3 regions of the Tardiphaga sp. 285_C5_N1_2 genome follow, and region 1 is predicted to be linked to each of the others. Evidence: riboswitches for the same ligand, from Rfam matches in the RefSeq annotation. Region 1 holds a riboswitch; each other region holds the start of a gene.
The links. Region 1 has a riboswitch for cobalamin ahead of AB7951_RS06320 (TonB-dependent receptor domain-containing protein). Riboswitches for the same ligand answer to the same signal wherever they lie in the genome.
Positions count from the first base shown of each region.

Region 2: linked by a shared signal. The riboswitch ahead of AB7951_RS26885 (TonB-dependent receptor) and the one ahead of AB7951_RS06320 (TonB-dependent receptor domain-containing protein) in region 1 are both predicted to bind cobalamin.
Region 3: linked by a shared signal. The riboswitch ahead of AB7951_RS22525 (ribonucleoside-diphosphate reductase subunit alpha) and the one ahead of AB7951_RS06320 (TonB-dependent receptor domain-containing protein) in region 1 are both predicted to bind cobalamin.

Region 1 covers NZ_CP197241.1:1,343,480-1,346,943, forward strand. Annotated here, with positions in the region: gene AB7951_RS06320 (TonB-dependent receptor domain-containing protein) at 1-1,413, opposite strand, end outside; cobalamin riboswitch at 1,446-1,649, opposite strand; gene AB7951_RS06325 (alpha/beta fold hydrolase) at 1,696-2,484, opposite strand; gene AB7951_RS06330 (O-acetylhomoserine aminocarboxypropyltransferase) at 2,488-3,464, opposite strand, start outside.
Region 2 covers NZ_CP197241.1:5,686,645-5,690,108, forward strand. Annotated here, with positions in the region: gene AB7951_RS26880 (alkaline phosphatase D family protein) at 1-1,082, opposite strand, end outside; cobalamin riboswitch at 1,228-1,417, shown strand; gene AB7951_RS26885 (TonB-dependent receptor) at 1,519-3,464, shown strand, end outside.
Region 3 covers NZ_CP197241.1:4,759,161-4,762,624, reverse strand. Annotated here, with positions in the region: gene AB7951_RS22535 (GlxA family transcriptional regulator) at 1-246, shown strand, start outside; gene AB7951_RS22530 (hypothetical protein) at 253-438, opposite strand; cobalamin riboswitch at 628-843, shown strand; gene AB7951_RS22525 (ribonucleoside-diphosphate reductase subunit alpha) at 963-3,464, shown strand, end outside.

The sequences.
Region 1 (3,464 bases):
CGGGCTGAGCGTCGGCGTGCCGTTTGCCGTTGAATACAGCTGGAACAGTGTCGGTGCCTTGGCGCCGGTACCTGCGCTGGTGTGGAACTTGGTGCCGGTTTCTGCAATCGTATAGGCGGCCGTGGCACGCCATGTCTCGAAGCGCCCGACATCCACGACGTCGTCCACGCGGCCGCCCAATGTGATGTTGAGACGTTCGCCTACGGGGACCGACCACAGCGCGAAGACCGAATTGGTATCCTGGCGTTTCGCCAGCGCGGGTGTGATAGCGGCCGGTATCGGCAGGATGGCGGTCGTGTAGGTCTTGGCTGTCTCGCTCTGCGTCTTGGCGCCGTAGATCAGCGAGCCAAATGCGCCGAGCTTCAGGTTTGCCTGATATTCTGCGCCGAGGCTGTCACCATTGTAGTCGAGAATATTGGTCGTGGTGTTCTGCGGCAGCATGTTGGTGCGATAGGTTACGTCATAGTTCGAACGCTCGGTATGCGTGTTCGACACGGTGACATTATGCGTGAGAATGCCGCCGAATGAATCCAGTGAGACGCGGCCGTAAACGGTTTGCAGCAGGCGCGTGACATTTGAAGGCGTGTCGGGAAGCTGCACGGCTCTCGACGTCGGACTGAAAGTGCCGTCATAGGCGGCTCGCGTGAAGGATGACACGAAGCCGGATTCCAGCCGGATGCCTTCGCCGGCATCGTAGCCGATCCTGGCCGATCCGCCGACGCGATCAAAGCCGTCGCGTTCGAGATTGGGGTACAGCGCTTCAAACTGAGGGATGCGATAGCCGAAGCGCGAGAAACCGTTCGAATGCTGACCGCCACCTGTGAAAGCGTAGGACCACGGACCGTTGGAGCCGGTCAGCGATCCCTGCGTCATGACAGTGCCATAGCTGCCGGCTTCGGTGCGTACGTTAACTTGCGCAGGGCCCGAGCCCTTCTTGGTAATGATATTAATCACGCCGCCCATGGCGTCTGATCCATAGAGTGCGCTCTGCGGGCCCTTCAGGACTTCGATGCGCTCCATCGCCGAAGGCGTGAACATGGCGAATTCGAAATCGCCGGACGCCGCCGTGGGATCATTGACGCGGATGCCGTCGATCATCACCAGCGTCTGGCCGGTGTTGCCGCCGCGCAGGCGGACATTGGTGGTGCCGCCAGGGCCGCCGGTTTCGGTGATGTCGAGACCGGGCACGGTGCGCAGCGCATCGACCAGAGAGCCGGGATTGCTGGTCGCAATGGTCTCGCCTGACACGACGCTGATCGAACTGCCAGTGCGATTGAGTTGTTCGGGTGCTCTGTCCGCCGTCACTACGATTTCGGAGAGCTGCTCGGCACTGGACTGCGCATGCGCAGCACTGTGAGAGCAGGACAGAACAACAACGGCCGCAGTGCCTGCGGCCAAATTCCGGATAGTCATTTAACCCCTTCCGTCGACCCACCGTCGAACGAGTGTGAAACTCGTTACCGGCCGGTCTCCTGGCTCGCGGTGGTCTCCCGGTCCGCCTTCCCGAATCTGCGATGCAAATTCAGTGGCTTTGTGGACCTGGAATGGCCGCTTACAGTTGCGGGGGCAGCCGCGGCATAGGGGATATTTCCCCGCACCGCATTCCCGTTTCACCTCCTCGCGGAGGCACCGATAACGACAGACAGGAAGCACAGCGCGCCGCGCGGTGCAACAGCCATCGCCGCGTTGTGGACTCTATTGCTCGTGCTGTAGCGCGGCGAGCACGTCGTCGGGGCGCTCGACCATCATCATGTGGCCAGTGCCCGGCAGAATCACCGTGCGGGCGTTTTTCAAGGCGGCGGCCAGGGTCTTGCCAGCCTTGGCGGGAGTCATCATGTCCCGCTCGCCGAGGATGAGCGTGACCGGGATTTCGAGCTGGGCCGCAGCAGTCAGCGCATTCTGGTATGTATTGCAGGCGTTGAGATCGGCGAACAGCACGCCCGGCTTCGTGGCTTCCAGCACGCGCTGCGCGCCGCTATGCATCCACAACCCCGGCGCGAGACTGCCGCCGAGTTCGGCGCGAAAGCCGAGCCCCCAGATTGACACCATGTCGATGGCGGAGTGCTGATTGGCTTCGGCATCCTTCAACAGATCCGGGCCGACGGTCATCGTCCCTGCCGTGCCCATCAGGTCGAGGCGCGTGACTTTACGGGGATGCCGCGCTGCGGTCTCCAGCGCAATCAGCGAGCCCATGGAATGGCCGATCAGCCGCGCAGTCTTTGTGCCCGCTGCCTCGATCAATGCTGCGGTCCAGTCTGCGAGATCGGCGATGGTCGTGAGCGCTTCACCTTGTGAGCGACCATGGCCGGGCAGATCCGGCGCCAGTACGGCGAAGCCATGATGCGCGAACCAGCGCGTATGCAGCGCCCACGTCGAGTGATCGAAGCCGGCGCCGTGGATCATCACGACGACCGGGAGCGATGGATCGAACGTGCGGCCGCCATTCGCGATATAGGTCTCGTGACCGTTGACGGTGAGTTGCATCGCTCAGCCCTTCTGCGAGATGCGCAGCGCCTGCGCGAGGTCATCGATGATGTCATCGGCGGCTTCGATGCCGACTGAGAGGCGGATCAGCTCCTCGCCGATGCCGGCGGCCTTGAGCTGTTCGGCATCCATCTGCTGATGCGTGGTGCTTCCGGGATGAATGACCAGTGTCTTGGCGTCGCCGACATTGGCGAGATGGCTGGTCAGCTGCAGTGCCTCAATGAATTTGCGACCGGCATTGCGGCCGCCCTTGATGCCGAAGGAGACGATGGAGCCGGCGCCGCGCGGCAGCAGGCGTTTCGCGAGTTCGTAATCCGGATGGTTCTCCAGCGACGGATGCAGCACCCAGTCGACGGCCTTGTTGGCCGTGAGCGCTGCGAGCACCGCATGTGTATTGGCCATATGGCGCTCCATGCGAATGCCCAGTGTCTCGACGCCTTGCAGAAGCTGGAACGCATTGGTCGGCGAGAGACAGGCGCCGAAATCGCGCAATCCTTCCGTGCGGGCGCGCATGATGAAGGCGGCAGTGCCGAATTGCTCGTCGAAAACGATGCCGTGATAGCCGGCATAGGGTTCGGTGAGTTGCGGGAATTTGCCGGAGGCGTGCCAGTCGAAGCGGCCGCCATCGACGATCACGCCGCCGATAGCGATGCCGTGGCCGCCGATCCATTTGGTGGCGGAGTTCATCACGATGTCGGCGCCGAGCTCGATCGGCCGCGACAGGAATGGCGTCGCGAAAGTATTGTCGATCAGCAGCGGAATCTTCGCGGCATGGGCGATGTCGGCGACGGCGGGTATGTCGAGCACTTCGAGGCCGGGATTGCCGATGGTCTCGCCGATGACCAGTCTCGTGTTCGGCTTGATCGCCCCCTTGAAGGCGTCGAGATCGCGCGGCTTGACGAAACTCGTGGTGATGCCGAAGCGCGGCAGCGTGTGGGCCAGCAAGTTGATGGTGCCGCCATAGAGCGAGGACGACGCCA
Region 2 (3,464 bases), 4.3 Mb from region 1:
ATCGGCATATCCGAGGCGATGACCTTCCAGGTCGCCTTCGAGGCCATCAATGCGCGCTTCAGCCAGGCCATCTGCTCCGGACCGATGAAATACGCATCGGGACCATAGCTCTCCTGCAGGTTCGGGCCGTTGGGCCCGCGATAGCTGCGCTCGTCCAGCATGAAGACATCGAGATGCGGGCCGTAATTGAGCGTGCGATAGACGCGGCCGGGTTCGGCCGGATTGACCGAGATCGGATACATCTCGTGAAAGGCACGGGCGCCGCGCGCAGCCAGCAGCGTGATGTCGCGCTCCTTGTAAGACGACGGCAACTGCTTCGAGAGCGACCAGTTGTTGGTGACTTCATGATCGTCCCACTGGCCGAAGATCGGCACCTGCGCATTGAAGGCGCGAACATTGTCGTCGAGCAGATTGTATTTGTGCGCGGCGCGGAATTCATCGAGCGTTTCGGCGACCTTCGCCTTCTCCGGCACCGTGATGGTGTTCTTCCAGATCGTGCCGTCAGGCAGTTTCGTTTCAGGCAGGATCGGACCATCGGCGTAGATCGTATCGCCGGAATGGATCAGGAAATCCGGGTTGTGGTTGCGCATGGTGGCATAGGTGACCATGCCGCCATCCTCGGCATTGATTCCCCAGCCCTGTCCGGCGACATCGCCGCCCCAAACAAAGGACACATCGCGGCGATCCGCTGGCGCGGTGCGGAAGCGACCGATCACCGGCTCGCCGACGATCTCGGTATGCGAGAGATCGCGGAATTTGACGCGGTAGAAGATATCCTGCCCGGCCGGCAGATTATCGAGCAGCAGCTTCGCCGTGAAATCGCTCTCGGGCAGCGCCGTGATAGCCGGCAACATGCGCGCATTGCTGAAGGATTCGGTAGTGGCGACTTCCACCATCATCTGCGCCGGCCGATCCGCGCGCGACCAGATCATGCCGCTGCTCGTCCCGACATCGCCGGACTGCACGCCATGCGACACGACCGGGCGATCCGCCGCGCGGCTGAGGTAAGGCATAGCCAGGAAGCTTGCGCCTACTGCGGCTGAGTGCGCGAGAAAACGACGGCGGGAGATACGTAGCGCCATGGCGAACTCCTGATCCTGGCTCTGGCACCCGTGGTGCTAGGCAGAACACTTGACGCTGCGATGACAGGTGATGCGCAATATCAACACCCGCCAAAGCAAGTTGCGAATGGCTGGCAGCTTGATTGACACATTTGGAAATTTCACCTTAACGTGAACGCGACGGTTCCCTTCGGGGATCAAAAGGGAATGCGGTGAGGGGGATCCCCCGATTCCGCGGCTGCCCCCGCAACTGTAAGCGGCGAGCCTGCGCCAAGAGCCACTGGGTGTTCACCTGGGAAGGCGGCGACAGGCATTGACCCGCGAGCCAGGAGACCTGCCGCCAGTCGTGGTCACACGCGAGCACATTGGGCGGGGTGTCCTGGTGGAAGTCACACTGCCTGTTTGGGCGGGGCGACTTGGTTTGCGGTGACGTGCCACGTAACCGCGAGTCCTGTTCATGACCTCCGTTTCTCCCGTCGCATTGAAGCGACATACTCCCTTTCTTTATTCTGTTGCTCTCTCCTACTTGTTGTGTCCGAGCGAAAGCTGGTCGCAAACCACACAGTCGAGCCAGACGCTCGATCCTGTTGTCGTTCAGCCGTCAGCGACACCTCAACGCGCGCGCCGCACCACGAACGGCAATGCATCGCGCGCTGCACGCTCACGCCAGCAGCGCAATGTCGCCGCCAATACCGGCGCGCCGGTTGCCACGCCGACAGGCCCCGTCTTCGCAGCGCCGACGCTCAACCTCACCGGCACGACATCGACGGGGAGCCGCCTTGGCCTGACGCGCCTGCAGACGCCGGCCAGCGTAGAGGTGATATCGGCAGAAACCATGGCCGAACGCGGCCAGCAGAACGTGGTCGACGCCGTCACGCAGAACGCCACCGGCTTCACGGCCATCGGCGAACCCGGCAATGGCGGCATCGCTTTCAGCACCCGCGGCTTCGCCGGCAGTGGGTCCGTTACTTCGCTTTATGACGGCACGCGCCTCTATGTCGGCTCCGGAACGGTGAACTTCCCCTTCGACACCTGGACCGCCGAGAAGATCGAAGTCCTGCGCGGCCCGGCCTCCGTCATGTACGGCGAAGGCGCCATCGGCGGCGCTATCAACGTGATTTCAAAACTGCCGCTCTGGGTGCCGCGCAACCAGGCTGAAATCTCGCTCGACAGCAACATGACGCGCCGTATCGCCCTCGATAGCGGCGGCCCGGTCAGCAAGGACGTCGCCTATCGCATCGCCGTCACCGGCAACGCGTCCGATGGCTGGGTCGATCGCGACAACACCTCGAACATCGCGCTGCACGCTGCCGTGCAGATCAAGCAGACCGAGGACATCACCTGGACGCTCTCCACCGACTATGGCGACCGCCATCCGTCAAAATATTTCGGCACGCCGCTGATCAATGGCCAGCTCAATGAGGCGATCCGCTTCAAGAACTACAATGTCAGCGACAGCAACATTCGCTATCAGGACAGCTGGAGCCAGGTAAAGACCGAGTGGCAGATCAGTGACGGCATCACCCTGCGCAACACGCTCTATTATATGTATGCGAAGCGCCACTGGAAGGAGGTCGAGATCTACGGCTTCAACTCCGGCACCGGCCTGATCGATCGCGGCGATTATCTCGAGATCTTCCACCAGCAGCAGCAGATAGGCGACCGCATGGACGCCACCTTCGAGGGCCATCTGTTCGGAATGGTCAATACGTTCGTGGCAGGCTTCGACGTCAACCGCATCGACTTCAAGCATACCAACAATTCACCGTTTAGCGGGTCCTCGTCGGTCAATCCGTATAATTTCGATCCCGGCCTGTTCAGCAGCCCGGACCCGACCACTCCCGGCTTCAAGAGCGTCGCCAATCAATACGCGTTCTTCGCCGAGAACCGATTGGCTATCACTGAACAGTTGTCGCTGATCGCAGGCGTCCGCCAGGATCAGCCGACGGTCGAACGAACCGACTATCGCACCCCCGCCAACAGCTACACCCGGGACTATTCGGCGACCTCGTGGCGCGTCGGCGCGGTCTATACGCCCATCCAGAATCTCGCTTTCTATGGCCAGTATTCGACGGCTGTGGATACGGTCGGCGGACTGATCTCGGCGAGCAACGCCAATGCGAAGTTCGACCTCGCGACCGGCAAGCAGGCCGAGATCGGCGTCAAGCAATCGTTCTGGGGCGGCCGCGGCGAGTGGACGCTCGCTGCCTATGAGATCGTGAAGAACAATCTGCTGGCGCGCGACCCGAACGTTAGCGGACAGGTGTTGCAGGTCGGCCAGCAGTCGTCGCGCGGAATCGAGGCCTCGATCGGCTTCGTGCTCGACCATGGTTGGCGCATCGATGCCAACACCGCGTTCCTGCGCGCGAAGTATGATAACTTCTTGCAAAATATCGGCACCAC
Region 3 (3,464 bases), 3.4 Mb from region 1:
GTGGCGGGCATGAGCGCGCGCACCTTCGCGCGGGTGTTCAAGCTCGAGACCAAAATGACGCCGGCAGATTTTGTCGAGGGCGCCCGGATCGACACGGCACGCAACCGCCTCGAAGGCAGCGATCTGCCGCTCAAGGTCGTGGCCTATGAATCCGGTTTCACCACCGCCGAACATATGCGTCAGGTCTTCGTGCGACGGCTGGGCCTGACGCCCAGCCAGTATCGGGCCAGCTTTCGCGCGGTCTGATTCTGCTCAGGCGAGTTGCAGCGAAGAAATCGGATCGCTCGCAGGAAAGCTGTCCATCAGCGCTTCGTTCAGCATCTCGTCGAGGCGGCGCCGGGCGATCTGATCCCTCGTCTCGAACGCCGTGAGCGCACCGGCTCGCTCTACGAAAGCGCTGAAGTTGATCCTTTCAGTGGTCGTCATCAGGTCGCGCATCGCATCCTCCATCGGTTGATCACGATGTTCTGCGCTTCGCGGTGCTCGGCGGCAACGAATCGCATCGTGCAGAAACCGCCAACGACCCCGCGGTTTCCGCCACGCAAGCGGTTGTCCACTGAACCAACAGCCCTACCGAATTTGTTGCGTTCGGCGCCAATGCCCGCTTGACACTTCACCGCGGGTCACACCAAATGTAGACGTCACGGTCCGCCCTGTCGCAAGACTTGGTGGCTAAGAGGGAAGCCGGTAAAGACGCTGTTTTGCGTCATATGCCGGCGCTGCCCCCGCAACTGTAAGCAGTGAGTCTGTTTCGATTGAAGTCACTGATGCGCAAGCATCGGGAAGGCTGAAAACAGACATTGACCTGCGAGCCAGGAGACCTGCCGCGACACCAGAACGTCCATGGGCGGGGTGTCCCAGCGGTCGCTTGCAGGCAATGCCGGCGGATCTCCGCCGTGTATTTTGCAGCGTCCTTTCGGCCCCAGCCCCCATTGCTACACGCATCACACGGGGTCTTGCCGATGCCTACTTCCTCTTCCGCTCTGTCCAACGGCCGCGATGCGGCTCATGCGCCGCTGATTCAACTCTCGCCGGAAACGCTCGCTGCGCCTGCGCGCGAACCCTCGATGCAGATCATCCGGCGCAACGGCACGGTGTCGCCCTTCGACGGCAGCAAGATTTCTGTCGCGATGACCAAGGCCTTTCTGGCCGTCGAGGGCCACACGGCAGCGGCGTCGCGCCGCGTCCATGAGGCGGTGGAACAGCTGACCGGCGAAGTCGTGGCGGCGCTGACTCGCCGCGTCGGTGAAGGCCGCACCTTCCATATCGAGGACGTCCAGGATCAGGTCGAACTGGCGCTGATGCGCAGCGAGCACCACAAGGTGGCCCGCGCCTATGTGCTGTACCGCGAGGAGCGCGCTCGCACCCGCGCGGAGGAACTGGCGGCGAAGCCGGCGCTGGTTTCCACCGCACCGGTGCTGCATGTCATGCTCGCCAACGGCACCCGCGCCCCGCTCGATTCGGCGCGTCTGGCGCTGATCGTCAACGAGGCCTGCGCCGGCCTTGACGGCGTCGATGCCGCCCCGGTGCTCGAGGAAACCCGCCGCAATCTCTATGACGGCATCACGCTGGATGAGCTGGCACTGGCTGGCATCATGGCCGCGCGCACGTTGGTGGAGCAGGAGCCGAACTACACCTTTGTCAGCGCCCGCCTGCTGCTCGACAAACTGCGCACGGAAGTCCTGTCCTTCGTTCATGGCAGCCCGACCCACGCGTCGCAGGCTGACATGACCACGCGCTACGCCGAATATTTCGGCGCCTATATCAAGACCGGCATTGCGGCCGAGCTGCTCGATCCCGAACTCGCGCGCTTCGATCTCAAGCGAATCTCGGCAGCGCTGAAGCCGGAAGGGGACCTTCAGTTCCAGTTCCTGGGATTGCAGACGCTCTATGACCGCTACTTCCTGCATGTGCAGGGCAATCGCATCGAACTGCCGCAGGCCTTCTTCATGCGCGTTGCCATGGGCCTCGCGCTGCGCGAGATCGACCGCGAAGCCCGCGCCATCGAATTCTACAATCTGTTGTCGTCGTTCGACTTCATGGCCTCGACGCCGACGCTGTTCAATTCCGGCACCCAGCGCCCGCAACTGTCATCTTGCTTCCTCACCACGGTCGCGGACGATCTCGACGGCATCTTCAAGTCGGTGAAGGACAATGCGCTGCTGGCGAAATATTCCGGCGGTCTCGGCAATGACTGGACGCGTGTGCGCGGCCTCGGCGCCCACATCAAGGGCACCAATGGCGAGAGCCAGGGCGTGGTGCCGTTCCTGAAGGTCGCCAACGATACGGCCATCGCCGTCAATCAGGGCGGCAAGCGCAAGGGCGCAGTCTGCGCCTATCTCGAGACCTGGCACATCGACATCGAGGAGTTTCTCGATCTCCGCAAGAACACCGGCGACGACCGCCGCCGCACCCACGATATGAACACCGCCAATTGGGTGCCAGACCTGTTCATGCAGCGCGTCGAGGCCGATGGCGAATGGACGCTGTTCTCGCCCGACGAGACGCCGGAACTGCATGATCTCTATGGCAAGCCATTCGCGGAGCGTTACGCGGCTTACGAAGAAAAGGCCGCGCGTGGAGAGATCCGCGTGTTCAAGAAAGTGCGCGCAACTGACCTGTGGCGCCGCATGCTGACCATGGTGTTCGAGACCGGCCATCCCTGGATCACCTTCAAGGACCCGTGCAATCTGCGCTCGCCGCAGCAGCATGCCGGCGTGATTCACTCATCGAACCTTTGTACCGAGATCACGCTGAACACCTCGGACGACGAAGTGGCGGTCTGCAATCTCGGCTCGGTCAACCTGCTCAATCATATAGGCAAGGATGGTCTCGACCACGCGCAGCTCAAGCGCACCGTGACCACGGCGATGCGGATGCTCGACAATGTCATCGACATCAATTTCTACACCATCCCGGAAGCGCGCCGCTCGAACCTCAAGCATCGTCCGGTGGGTCTGGGTCTGATGGGCTTTCAGGATGCACTGCAGGCGCAGGGTATCGCGATGGCGTCGGATGCGGCCGTGGCGTTTGCCGACACCAGCATGGAAGCGATTGCCTTCCATTCCATCTCGGCATCGGTGGATCTCGCCGCCGAGCGCGGCCGCTATCCGTCCTTTGAGGGATCGCTGTGGAGCCGCGGCATCCTGCCGATCGACTCCATCGAGATACTCGCGGAGGCACGCGGCGGCGTGCAGATGGATCGCTCGACCACGCTCGACTGGAACGGCCTGCGTGACCGCGTGAAGTCCACCGGCATGCGCAATTCCAACGTGATGGCGATTGCGCCGACAGCGACGATCTCCAATATCTGCGGCGTCGCGCAGTCGATCGAGCCGGCCTATCAGAACCTCTATGTCAAATCGAACATGTCAGGCGATTTCACGGTGGTGAACGCCTTCCTCGTGCACGATCTGAAAAAGAGGGGCCTGTGGGACGAGGTGATGGTCTCCGACCTGAAATAT